Regions from separate parts of the Paenibacillus sp. FSL R7-0652 genome, predicted to be linked through region 2. Evidence: a T-box and tRNA genes for the amino acid it is inferred to sense, from the RefSeq annotation. Region 2 holds a T-box; the other regions hold tRNA genes.
What was found. A T-box is a leader RNA that pairs with one kind of tRNA and senses whether it is charged. The one in region 2 lies ahead of argS (arginine--tRNA ligase), so its partner is inferred to be a tRNA-Arg.
Positions count from the first base shown of each region.

Region 1: it has a tRNA-Arg gene. The T-box ahead of argS (arginine--tRNA ligase) is inferred to sense a tRNA for this amino acid. The anticodon was not compared.
Region 3: it has a tRNA-Arg gene. The T-box ahead of argS (arginine--tRNA ligase) is inferred to sense a tRNA for this amino acid. The anticodon was not compared.

Region 1 is NZ_CP152001.1:183,289-187,567, reverse strand. It holds gene gap (type I glyceraldehyde-3-phosphate dehydrogenase) at 1-676, opposite strand, end outside; gene MKY97_RS00900 (sugar-binding domain-containing protein) at 799-1,824, opposite strand; tRNA gene MKY97_RS00895 (tRNA-Arg) at 2,319-2,393, shown strand; gene clpP (ATP-dependent Clp endopeptidase proteolytic subunit ClpP) at 2,574-3,170, shown strand; gene MKY97_RS00885 (stalk domain-containing protein) at 3,439-4,279, opposite strand, start outside.
Region 2 is NZ_CP152001.1:2,498,299-2,502,577, reverse strand. It holds gene MKY97_RS11465 (hypothetical protein) at 1-87, opposite strand, end outside; gene argS (arginine--tRNA ligase) at 230-2,008, opposite strand; T-box leader at 2,083-2,371, opposite strand; gene MKY97_RS11455 (four-helix bundle copper-binding protein) at 2,615-2,950, opposite strand; gene MKY97_RS11450 (GTP-binding protein) at 3,018-4,115, opposite strand.
Region 3 is NZ_CP152001.1:5,221,826-5,226,104, reverse strand. It holds gene MKY97_RS22900 (hypothetical protein) at 1-356, opposite strand, end outside; gene MKY97_RS22895 (RNA polymerase sigma factor) at 313-906, opposite strand; gene MKY97_RS22890 (hypothetical protein) at 1,183-2,040, opposite strand; tRNA gene MKY97_RS22885 (tRNA-Arg) at 2,497-2,570, opposite strand; gene MKY97_RS22880 (hypothetical protein) at 2,894-3,742, shown strand; gene tig (trigger factor) at 3,878-4,279, shown strand, end outside.

The DNA.
Region 1 (4,279 bases), 2.3 Mb from region 2:
TACCTTGCAGTTCAGGGATAACCAGACCGATCGCTTTAGCAGCACCAGTTGTGTTAGGAATGATGTTTTCAGCTGCTGCGCGAGCACGACGGAAGTCACCTTTAGGGTGTGGAGCATCCAATGTGTTTTGGTCGCCAGTGTAAGCGTGAATTGTAGTCATCAAACCTTGAACGATTCCGAATTTGTCCTGCAGTGTTTTTGCCATAGGAGCCAGGCAGTTCGTTGTGCAAGATGCGCCGGAAATTACTGTTTCAGTACCATCAAGGATGTCATGGTTTACGTTGTAAACGATCGTTTTCATGTCGCCAGTAGCTGGTGCGGAGATAACAACTTTCTTAGCTCCACCTTTCAAGTGTTTCTCAGCTGCTTCTTTCGTTGTGAAGAAACCAGTACATTCCAGAACGATATCTACACCCAGGTCTCCCCAAGGCAGTTCTTCAGGATTGCGGTTAGCCAGTACTTTAACTTCTTTGCCGTTCACTTTGAAGAAGCCGTCGTGTACTTCAACATCGCCATCGAAGCGACCTTGAGTTGTATCATATTTGAGCAAATGAGCCAGCATTTTAGCGTCAGTCAAGTCGTTGATTGCTACAACTTCAATGCCCTCTACATTTTGAATACGGCGGAATGCCAAGCGACCAATACGTCCAAAACCGTTAATACCTACTTTAATCATGAGTAAGTTCCTCCCAAGTTTTGATTTAATTTTTTGATAAAACTATATATTCAAGACAGACGGTGAAGTCCGTCAAGACAACAAAATTTGTGTGAAGAAAAAGGTCGTCTCTGATGATCAACCTATTCCATTTCAGCGACGATGATTTCGGCCGCAGCCTCATCTATAATCAGAATATCTTCCTGACCGAAACGCAGTACGGAATGAATGGCAGCCGCCTTGCTCTTGCCGCCCGCAATGCCGATCACCACATCAGTGCGTTCGATATCCTGAAGCCGCATACCCAGTGTAAGCATGGTATGTACCACCTCACCCTGACCATTAAAGTAATACCCGAAGGACTCCGATACAGCACCCTGTTCCTGAAGTTCATCGATGATCTCCGGTGCAAGCTTGCGTCTCTTCGCCATCTCCACAGCATCACCAATACCATGGATCACAATGCGTGATTGCCTGATCAGCTGTAAAATCTCCTGAACACCCGGGTCCTGGATCAGTGATTCATAGGCATGGTCACTAAGCAAATCCGGTACATGCAGGAGTTTATACTGGGCTCCTACCCGCTTTGCCATCGTGGATGCGATCGTATTGGCCTGAATTTCCAGGCTTTCTCCCAGTCCGCCGCGCGCTGGTACAAACCAGACACCCTTAAGCGAAGTAGGTGGCGTGAGTTGTTCAGCGACTTCAGCCGTTGTAGATCCACCCGTAACGGCGACAACGTCGTTGTCACTCATAATACTGCCGAGAGCCTTTGCTCCGGCCCTTCCAAGTTCCCTCTTGGCGTAAGGAGATACGTCCGAATCACCGGGAACGACAACTACCTTTTGCAGACCGTAGGCTTGCTTGATTCGCTCTTCCAGCTCGGATAATCCAAACAGCTCTTTCGCGACAGGTTCTAACTGCTGCAGCAGATTGGAACCCGCCTCACTGATCTTCATACCGGCGCTATCAATTTCGATAAGTCCCTGAGCCTTTAACAGATCGGTCTCAGCTCTCAGAACCCGCTCGGTCATCTGCATGGAATTGGCTAACGTTCTACGCCCAATCACATCCGATAACATGATCTGGTGCAGAATTGTATACCTTTTTTTCAAGACATCCATGAGATCAGGCAGAAGCTGCTTTTGCACTTCTAAAATCGTTCGCATGCTTTCCACTCCCGCAAGCTTCTCGCTCCAAGCTTCTTTCATGGCCCTAAAATGTCCCGGGTTAACTTTTTAAGTCCCACGTTCATTCTACCTAAAACTGACGCGATATGCAAGTGTTTCGAATGCTTATTTCGACACGTTCATAGGCTTCTGTACGCGCCTATTTTCACAACCTCTGCTCATGAGGATAAAATATGAGTTTTCACACCATATATAGAAGAAGGACATCAATCTCATCTATATCTTGCAACCTTCATATTTCATATGGCATGTCCAAAACCTCTTATAGCATGTACCTAAACCCAAGCTTTATCCATTCTTAATTATCATGATCATATCCGAAGCAATTCAAACCACCTGCAAAACAGCTTATAGCCCGTATAGAAGAATGATAATTTTATCGACTGCCAAAAAATCATGCGCCCTTTACTACAAGCAGCAGCTTGCAATTCACCACTTCATAAGCTATAATCATTATTGCTGTCACATTATTTGCGCCCGTGGTCCAATGGATATGACGTAGGCCTCCGAAGCCTGAGATCCAAGTTCGATTCTTGGCGGGCGCGCCATCTAAGTTTTAACAGCTCATAATGCAATTAACCAACGAAACCGGAAAGGTTTCTTTTTTTTCAAAGTTAGTTTGACTTTCTTTGACTTTTTGTTTGAGATTGTTTATGATGTGGTTAATACGGTAACAGTTTAAGTATAAACACCAATTTAACTTTTACATTTCCGAGGAGGTTTTTCACGTGAGTTATATTCCAATGGTCGTTGAACAGAGCAACCGGGGTGAGCGCGCCTATGATATTTATTCCAGATTGCTGAAGGATCGTATCATTTTTCTTGGCAGCGACGTGAATGACGTTGTGGCGAATGCCATCATGGCACAGATGTTGTTCTTGGCAGCCGAAGATCCGGAGAAAGACATTCACTTATACATCAACAGCCCAGGCGGATCGATCACAGCGGGTATGGCAATCTACGATACAATGCAGTTCATTAAACCGGATGTATCTACAATCTGCGTAGGTATGGCGGCATCCATGGGTGCATTCCTGCTGAATGCCGGTGCAAAAGGCAAACGTTTCGCGCTGCCGAACAGTGAAATTATGATCCACCAACCTCTCGGTGGTGCACAAGGTCAAGCATCGGATATCGAAATCCGTGCACGCCGCATCCTGAAAATGCGCGATACGCTCAACCGCATCATCTCTGAACGTACGGGCCAACCACTGGAACGCATCGAAAAAGATACAGATCGTGACTACTTCATGAGCGCTGCTGAAGCAGCCGATTACGGTATCATCGATAAAGTAATCCAAAATGTAGGCTCCCAAGGCATCTAATTCGCGGCCTGTAGGCTTGCAGTGTTATCCCGGGGCGGGCTTCACCAATATATGGTGAGTCCGCCCCGCGTTTATGTCTGGCAGCGAGACAGCATCACCACTCGCCACTGGAGTGTGCTGTCTGTACAAATAAGAAGCCCCTTTCACAATATAGTGAGAGGGGCTTCTTATTTTATATTTTGCGAGAAGAAAGAATAAGTGCTGTTAATTGAGCGTAGCTTAGACGATTTTACAGCCCACTTACTTACTTACTTACTTACTTACTTACTTACTTGTCGGATGCGGCACTGCCAAATGGTTCAGTACCCTTAGGCAGAATTTCCTTATAAGTGAATTTCATCTCAGGAAAACCTTCGGCATATGCTGTGTACTCATACAGCTGGAAGAACACCACTACACCAGATGGGGTCACATAGAAGTCCTGATCTTTGTTGAGACCTTTGTAGCCGCTCAAATATCCCGTGTTCGCTTTCAGCTGCTCGCCAACTTTTTTGCTGATGGTTTCACGCATGGATTTGCTGTTTCCAATCACGTCATCCAGCGTCAATTCCTTACCTGTATCGAGTGCAAATGTGTGCCCTGTGCGATACGTCATACCGTGCGCTCCTGCATAGTCTTCGTAACGCTGCGTAATCAGACCCAGCACGCCGTTCTCATTATAAGTCACCACATACGACGTTTCGAATGCATATGGGCGTTCCGCCGTAGCTCCGCCGAATTCAGACGTCTGTTTTTTAAAAGCAGCTGCTGCCTTATCCACCTCATCTTTGAGCACTTTGTTGATTGCCGCTTCAGCCTCTTTGCTCGCCAGTCCGCTCACCTGCGGATACTGAACATCCACCTCCGCGTTTTTAACCGTCATATTTACTTTTGTTGACTTCACCTTCACGTTGTTCTGCTTCACTTTGCTCAGGGTCAATGTTTTCGTTTTGGCATCCCAGCTGCCCTGCACGCCCAAATAATCTCTCATGGCAGAGAAGGGAATATACAACCGGCCCTGGATCAATTTTGCTTCCACCTGAGGATAAAAACCGTTAATATACACGTTTGGCTGCCCATCCATCAGACTAACGGTCATGGCGTTATTCGCCGCGGTAACCGTGTATGAC
Region 2 (4,279 bases):
ATATACGGCCAAGCCGTAGTAGGCAAACAGTTCCTTGGAGTGTTCGCTGTCCAGCATGAAACCATCCTGGAAATCCGTGTTCTGCATATGCGAGCGCTCCTTTCATCCGTGCGTCTTGGCTGTTTCATATGACTCTATCGTAACCAAACCGCAAACAACATTCAAGCTGCCGGACAGGACAGCGCCTAACTTCGTTATTCCATGGATTTTCTTCAGGATCTGAACAAGGTCACATCCGCTCTGGAGCCTGCACGCCAAGCAAAGACAAGCTGTAAGCCAGACGTTCGGCAGTACGCGCTGCCAGTTTTACCCGAAAAGCTTTCGTGCCGGGAGGCGCGTCTGCAATTCGCTCGGCATGATAGAAGCGGTTAAACGCTTGAGCGACATCGATCGTATATTTGGCAATGACCGAAGGTTCACTGCGAAGCACTGCTTTTTCCAGATAGGATGGGTATTCAGCAAGCAGCTTCAGCAGCGCCCACGACGTATCTCCCACAGCATCCGCAGCAAGGTGATCCCTAAGATGCCTATCCAAATGTGATCCTTCAGCCTCAAGCTCTGCATTTACCTCAATGTTCTCCGCAGCAGACCCTTTCAACGGATCTGTCACCTTCTCCCGTTCATCACGCGACACATTCGCGGCTTTGGCAAGCACACTTTGAATCCGGGCATAGGTATACTGCACATAAGGCCCCGTCTCTCCTTCGAAACTCACCGCATCATCCAGCGAGAAATCGATATCATTCATGCGATTGCTGCGCAGGTCACCGAAAATAATCGCTCCCACACCAACGGCTTCAGCTACCTGTTCAGACTGTTCCAGATTCGGATTTTTATCCTGAATGATCTGCTGGGCACGCGCAACGGCTTCATCCAGCACTTCCTGCAAAAAGACAACCTTCCCCCGGCGTGTAGACATCTTCCGCCCTTCAAAGCGCATCAAGCCGAACGGAATATGTTCACAGTTGTCTGCCCATTCGTAACCCATCTTGGACAGCACCGTAAACACCTGACGGAAATGAAGTTTTTGCTCGCCGCCAACGACGTATAACAAGCGATCTGCCTGCATAATGTTCCGACGATAGATGGCTGTCGCCAAATCCCGGGTTGGATATATGGTTGTTCCATCCTTTTTTATGATCAGACATGGCGGCATATTTTCTTCATCCAACCTTACCACGAGAGCACCGTCGCTCTCCTCCAGCAGCCCTTTATCCTGCAGTTCTTCAACGACTGCACCCATCTTGTCATTATAGAAGCTTTCGCCCAGTGTATAGTCAAAATCAACATTTAATCGTTCATACATCCGGTTGAACTCCTGCATACTTACTTTTACAAAGAATGCCCATAACCGCTGAGCTTCATCATCTCCCTGTTCCAGTTTGCGGAACCATTCCCGGGCCTCCGTCTCCAGTGTCGGGTCCTGCTCCGCCTCGTCATGGAAACGAACGTACAGCTCCAGGGAATTGCGAATAGGGTCAGCCTGCAGCGCTTCTTCATTCCCCCACCGCTTATAAGCCGTAATTTGTTTGCCAAACTGAGTGCCCCAGTCCCCCAAGTGATTTACACTTATTGAGGTGTAACCCGCTTCTTGATAGAGACGATACAGCGCTGCACCAATTACAGTTGAACGCAGATGCCCGATGCCGAAAGGTTTCGCAATGTTAGGCGAGGACATGTCGATTAGTACACGCGCTCCTTGACCCAGCTGCAGTTTGCCAAATGTTTCGCTGCCCAGTTCCTGCAGCAGCTCAGGTGCCAGCACCTTCCTGTCAAAACGAATGTTCACATACGGTCCGGCAGCTGCGGCATCTGTTCCGGCAGCCTGCAGTGCAGCAGCAATCTCACCAGCAATAACAACCGGTGCCTTCTTGAGCGACTTGGCCAGTGTAAAGCAAGGAAATGCTGCGTCTCCCATCTGCTCCTGCGGCGGGATTTCCAACAATTTTAATACTTCTTCCTCTGTGAGCCCTGTGAGCGGGGCAATCTGAACTGCAGCCTGCTTCATTAACACGTGAAACACTCCTTCTCCGAATCGTATATAGTTAAAATAAAATGCAAAAAAGCTCTCGTCTCTAAAAATCAAGAGACGAGAGCTGTGTTTACAGTTCCCGCGGTACCACTCTAAGTGAATTGTCAGATGAAATGCTTAAGATGCATGTCAAAACTTACGATTCCGCTCGGTGCAAATAACGGCTGCAGGCCGGATTACCCTCAAATCCAAGATATACAATCCTGCAGGACTATATATATAGCTTCGGATAACCATCTCACGGGTGCGCTTCACTCAGGACATTCCATGCCGGCTTACACCTGCCCCGGCTCGCTGTTATGGTTGAATCTGAGCTACTCTCCCGATCATTGATACTGCTGTATTTTATTCATTGCAGATTATTATACATATCCTGGTATGCCTTGGCAACCTGATAATCTACCTGCCTGCTTGAACATGCACTTTTTCATAAAGGACATCCATAGCAAAAACCCCCTGAATGAACGAATGCAGGCGTCCGAATTCCTGCATTTCTGCTTATTCAAGGGGATCATTACTAACACCATATGTTATTTACATCTATATCCTACATGGTTAAACATGATTTCAATAACGTACAGATTAGGCCACGGCTGCCATTAAACGGCAGGCTTCAGCACATGCACGGCAGGCTTCTGCGCAGGCTTGGCAGTGGTCATGTTCGTGTTTGCCGCATTCCGCCGCACAAGCTTCACATGCTTTGACGCACAATTCACAGATTTCGCCGATAAAGTCACTTCCACGAGTCATCGCTTGTGCAGCAAATGCACATATGTCAGCACATTCGCGGTTAAGACGAATACAATCACGCAGCATAGCCAGATCATATTCTTTCAGACTTGATATGTAACATACATTGCAAGCATTCATGCACTCCAGGCAAGCATCGATACATTGTTGGTATTGTTGTTGTGTCATTTAAAGTTACCTCCCAGGCAAAGTTTGCTATGCTTCTTAATACCCATCCGGAAGGAACTTTGAACCATTACTCTTGTTTTATTGCTTCCAGTTCCAGTAACTGTTCACGAATGACAGTCTGATCAAAATGTTCACCAATGAACACGGCAACATTCGGTACTTCACCTTGCGGTGTGATCTTCATATAATCCGATTCACGATAGGCATATTGAAACCAGAACCGGCTTGCCGTATCACTAAAAGAGAGAATACCTTTTGCCCGGTAGATATCACGCGGCAAACCAGCCACAAACCGTTCAAACGCTTCGCTGTTCACCGGCTGGCTGAAATAATGCGTATATACCATCACATGTTCATGTGACGTATGAGGCCTGGAGGCAAGCTTGTGCTGAGAATCCGAAGAATTACTGTGATGTCCATGTTTATACTCATGTCCATGACTGCATCCATGTGTACGACAGGCATCTGTATGCACATGATGCTCAGCTTCATCGTTTGATTTTCCAATATCTGCACCAGACTGCTGCAGGTGAATCTCATTGCCGCTGTGAAGCAAATGTTCCATCTGCACTTCACATTTGACCGTAGGAATCACCGGGGCAAAGCCGTTCCACTTGTTCAACAGCTGTTCCAGTTCCCGCAGCTGCTCTGTTTGAACGCGATCCGTTTTATTCAAAAGAAGCACGGATGCACAGCGAATCTGTTCCTGCATCAGCTTGAATGTTTTACCCTTCTGCTCCTGATACAGACCCGACAGATGAGCTGCGTCGACCACGGTGATCAGACTTTTCAACTCCAGCCGCATATACAGCGAAGTCTCCGTTACGGCATCCAGTATTTCCATCGGATTGGCCGCACCGGTTGCCTCAATTACGATTACATCGGGCGACTCTTCCTGAACGAGGTCTGCAAGCTGCAGTCCAAGATCACCACGAACAGTGCAGCAGATGCATCCGCCTAACATTTCCGTCATAGGTACTTCCTCATCTACAATCTGCCCATCCAGATTCACTTCTCCCAGCTCATTCATCACGACAGCTGGACGAAGTCCCTGCTGCTTCCAGTATTCGATCAGTTTAACGAGCAGTGTCGTTTTGCCGCTTCCCAAAAAACCGGACAGGATATATACAGGAATGCTTTGTTTTTGCTCCTTAGCCATACTCATCTTACACACACCTTTCTGCCAATCATGCGGCCTAGCCTCAGTCTATTTAGCGAGTGTACACTATCCTGTAATTGTTGTGCAATACGCTCCCTCTGTTCCTCGATCGCAGTCGAAAACTTCATTGCCTCATTCCCATGAATGGTCTATGCTATGAGAACAAGTTA
Region 3 (4,279 bases), 2.7 Mb from region 2:
TCGCCGGGCTTCAGCAGCTTGTAGCTGAGTTTAGCAGCCTCACGATTACGCAATTCTTCTTGAGGGTTCTTCTTCTCCAGAATGGATGGCTCGAAGATCTTTTCCTCATAAACGGTCCCACCCTTGCTGTTGGTCAGTGAGTAGAGATGCACCGCGGCGAAGCCTGTAGAAATACTGAGCAGCATGCAGGCTGCTATAATCACACTAACCCTGTATTTCAGGTAGGGTCGATCGAGGCCTTGCCGCTTGGGCAGTTCACCTTGCAGCTGTTTCATTACAGGCCCGGACAAGTCTGCATGGGGCGGCTCAGCCTTATGGAATAGTTCTCGAAGATCCTGATTGCTGTTTGGCTTCATTGCGGCCAGCTCCTTTCACTGGATAATAGTGCTTGCGGAATTTGCCTACCGTTCGTTCATACTTCTTACGCAGATAAGCGCTGTTTCGCTGGAGAATCGTACTGATCTCCTCATAGGTCTTGTCCTCCACACATCGCAAAATGAGCAGGCTGCGCTCCTCCGTCGACAGTCTCTTCATGGCTTGAAGCACCTGCTCATCAAAATAAATGTCCTCAATTCGCTGGTCTATCGGGCTATAATCCCTGGTGGCATGATATAGAAAAGGCAGGTACTTGACAAGCCGGCGCTTGCGCAGCGCGTCAATACACTGATTGTATGCAATGGTATACAGCCAGGCCTCGAACGATTTCTCCGGGTCATACCTTTTCAGATGCCTGAAGGCCTTGAGGAAGACCTCCTGTCCGCAGTCCTCGGCCTCGGCATAGTTGTTTAGCATATGATAACAGTAGAGAAAGATCGGTCTCTGATACTTATGCATGACTCTCTCGAACTTTGTAGTATCTCCACTCAGGATATCGCTTATGATCTGGCGAAGATCTATGTCTTCCAAGTCCCCACCCCTTTTTAAAGTGTTTTATGAAGGAGACACCTTGTATTGTGACAGTTTACCGTTTTTTTTGCTTAAGAAGGCACACGATGCATCCCTCCCGGTTCATTTCAACCCAACGTATCTAATACAGGGGAGATACACTGTGTGCCTGAATCTGCTTAGGAACATGAATGCATCATATTGGTTACGGATTAACCGCTGCTATCTGGACGCAGCGATCTGAAAGCTATATCCCAAGCGCCGCGGCGGCTTAAAGGCTGCCTTGCACTCCGCGTCCTATTTCAAATACGATTCGGCCAGCTTGATCAGCTCCTGCTTGCTCAACTTGCTGCCGATGTCTTCAATATGGTACCAAATATGAAATTCGCTGTTAGGGATGCTGCACACAAATGTAATACCTTGGCCTGAGGACTTGAAATCCTGATTTTCGGATTCGCTGTAAGACGAATAGACCATTTCTGTTCCTCCCGACTTGATCAGCTCATACGTGACCCCGGTTTGTACGGATGGAGTATGGAGCGTGATTTTCTCATCAGATTTTATAGCCTGAACCAGCAGCTCGCTGCTTCCATTTTTATATGTGCTGAAAAGGTTCCAGTGCTTGCCGATCAGTTTAAGCTTTTGCATGGCATATCCTTTGCCAGACTGAGCTGCCTGCTGCTCAAGTTGATCGGTCATCTTGGCTCGCTCGGGATCCGACAGGACCGGATGATAGGTCACGCTGGCGCTGTCAAATTTATATTTTTGCTGGATGGTATCCAAAATTTTAACCGATTGTCCTTTTAGCTGCTCACGCAGCTTGGCTGCTTTCTTGAAGCTCATCGATGTTCGCTCAATATTGGTCTTGCGCTCTGGATTATCTTCAGCAATGTAAAACAGGGCGGCTTCCCCTTTCTTCAGCAGCTCATTAGCTAAGCTATGGCTTTTTGAGGAGCGAAGCAGATCTTCGCGGGAGTGGTCCGACTTATGAGAGCCCTCGTAAGGCTTCTGCTCATAGATAACCTCCCCCTTGTTGTTAGTTAACTTAAAGACTTGATTGCTAATGGTATCATCGGCAAAGGCTGTGGCCGGAATGAGCAGCAGAGCTGCTGTCAAAGCAATTAGACTTTTTTTGTACTTCTTGTTCTTTTTCATGTAGAATCTCTCCTTTGAACTACTGTATTTATAAGGTATTACGTTTTAGGTGTTCCAGAATGTGACATTTCATTGATTTTTATTTATGAGCCAATAGGATGAAGGAGAGAGGCAGGAGGGCAGATGAAGTCGGAATGTGAGAGATGGTAGTACTGAGAGCATTGCAGAGCGGCTGAACAGTTCCAGTGATCTGTCAGGTATGCTCAATACAGTGATGGAGAGCAGCGAGAGCTGACAGGGCGGCGACAAGGTGGTGTTTCTGCAGTTAGAGGAGACCAGAGTATAACGGGTGTTTAATGATCGGAATCTTCTGCCAGGACTCATATTTTGGACAGATTAGAGTTGACCGTCGAGGCTGAGAGGCATATGTTAACGAGTAGATGCCCAGGCGAACCACCCGGGGTTCTCATCCCCAGAACGCAAAAAAAGCTTCCCGAAGGAAGCTTTTTTTCTGAACGTCCCAGGAGGGATTCGAACCCCCGACCGACGGCTTAGAAGGCCGTTGCTCTATCCTGCTGAGCTACTGAGACATGAAATTTTTCAAGCAAAAATGATTTTATCATAAATAAAAATAAATATCAAATGTTTATTTTTTGTTCCATTTTCGTATATGATATTTGGCGGCTGTAACGTTTTTTTCTTTCTAATAAAGGTTATGTTAGAATATCAGAAGAACTTACAAAATAGATCGATATTTGTTGATATATATCTATTCATGGTCAATTCCAACTGGAGATTCAGGAACAGAGGAGGTGCTCCTATCAAGGAATCCACGACCCCGGAAACCGCGCATAACAACAAAATTGTGCTGTTTCCAAAAACGCTGGACTATTATCAGATACAGCTGACGGTTATGCTTGAAAACGAACGTTATGTTGAAGCCATGGACATGCTTCGTTTTTTGCTGCAGTGTCAGGGGCAGGATGAACGTCACTACGATGAGTGGAGGGCGCTGCTTGAATGGCTGCAGGCAGCATTTCCTCAGCATGAAGAGATGGACCTGCCGGTGATTCGTCAAGAAGAGGATGAGGAAGAGGATGTCAGCGAGGAAGAGATGGCCCGGCAGCACGCCAAGTTGAAGCTTGCGCAGGACGACGGTTACGCTGATAAGCTGCTCCGTACAGTTATGGAAGGGCCGCTGTCCGAGCAGACGATGCTGGCACTTGAACAGCTGGCATTTCTGGACGTTTCGAAGGTTGATGAGCAGCTGATTCAATGGCTTCAAACAAAGACGCTTCATCCGCTTTTACAATTCAGAGTGCTGCAGACGCTGCGGCGCCGAGGAGTGCAGGATATCATTCGCTTCACAAGAGGCGATGAAGATGTAGAAGTTGATATCACTGGCGTCCCGCTTAAGCCGGAAGAATTTCCACTTCAGATTGTTCAGATTCTGGAACGGGTAGCAGACCAGACGGAGGTTCATGAACCTACGCTCTTTTATTTTGCCCAGGAACTGTGGATACAATATGTAATGGCGGTCTATGGAACAAGGGATTACGAGTCTATGCTGGAACAAAATGACGCTGCTGCAGACATATGGGCTGCTGCGCTGCATATGACGGTGGCAGACAGTCTTGGTGGTTCACATGATGAAGAAAATACGCGCTCAATGTACGCTGTGACTGGTGCAATGAGGTTTCGTCTGGAGCAGGCTTATCGTTCGATGAAACAGTTTGTTTCGGCTGGTTTGGACGGTCATTAAAGGGCGGAAACGTTTACCTTAAACCGTATCAAGGGATTCCTCTTGAAAAAGAATGTAAACTTGTTTATACTAAAATGGTTATTTTGTACGTGATCGCCTACGTGAACATGTGAATTTTGGAGGGGAAAGTATACAATGAAAGCAACTTGGGAAAAGATAGAGAAGAACCTTGGGGTTCTTGAGGTTGAAGTCGGTGCAGAGCGCGTAACGGAAGCACTCGACAAAGCTTTTAATAAAGTAGTGAAACAAGCAAACGTACCTGGATTCCGTAAAGGTAAAGTACCACGTCCAATCTTCGAAGCTCGTTTCGGAGTAGAGAGCCTTTATCAAGAAGCAATCGACATTTTGCTTCCTGAAGCTTACACAGAAGCGATTGATCAAACGGATATCTTCCCGGTTGATCGTCCTGATGTAGACATCGAGCAATTCGGTAAAGGACAATCTTTCAAATTCAAAGCGAAAGTAACCGTGAAACCAGAAGTTACCCTGGGTGACTACAAAGGAATCGAAGTTGCTGTAGCTAAAAGTGAAGTAACT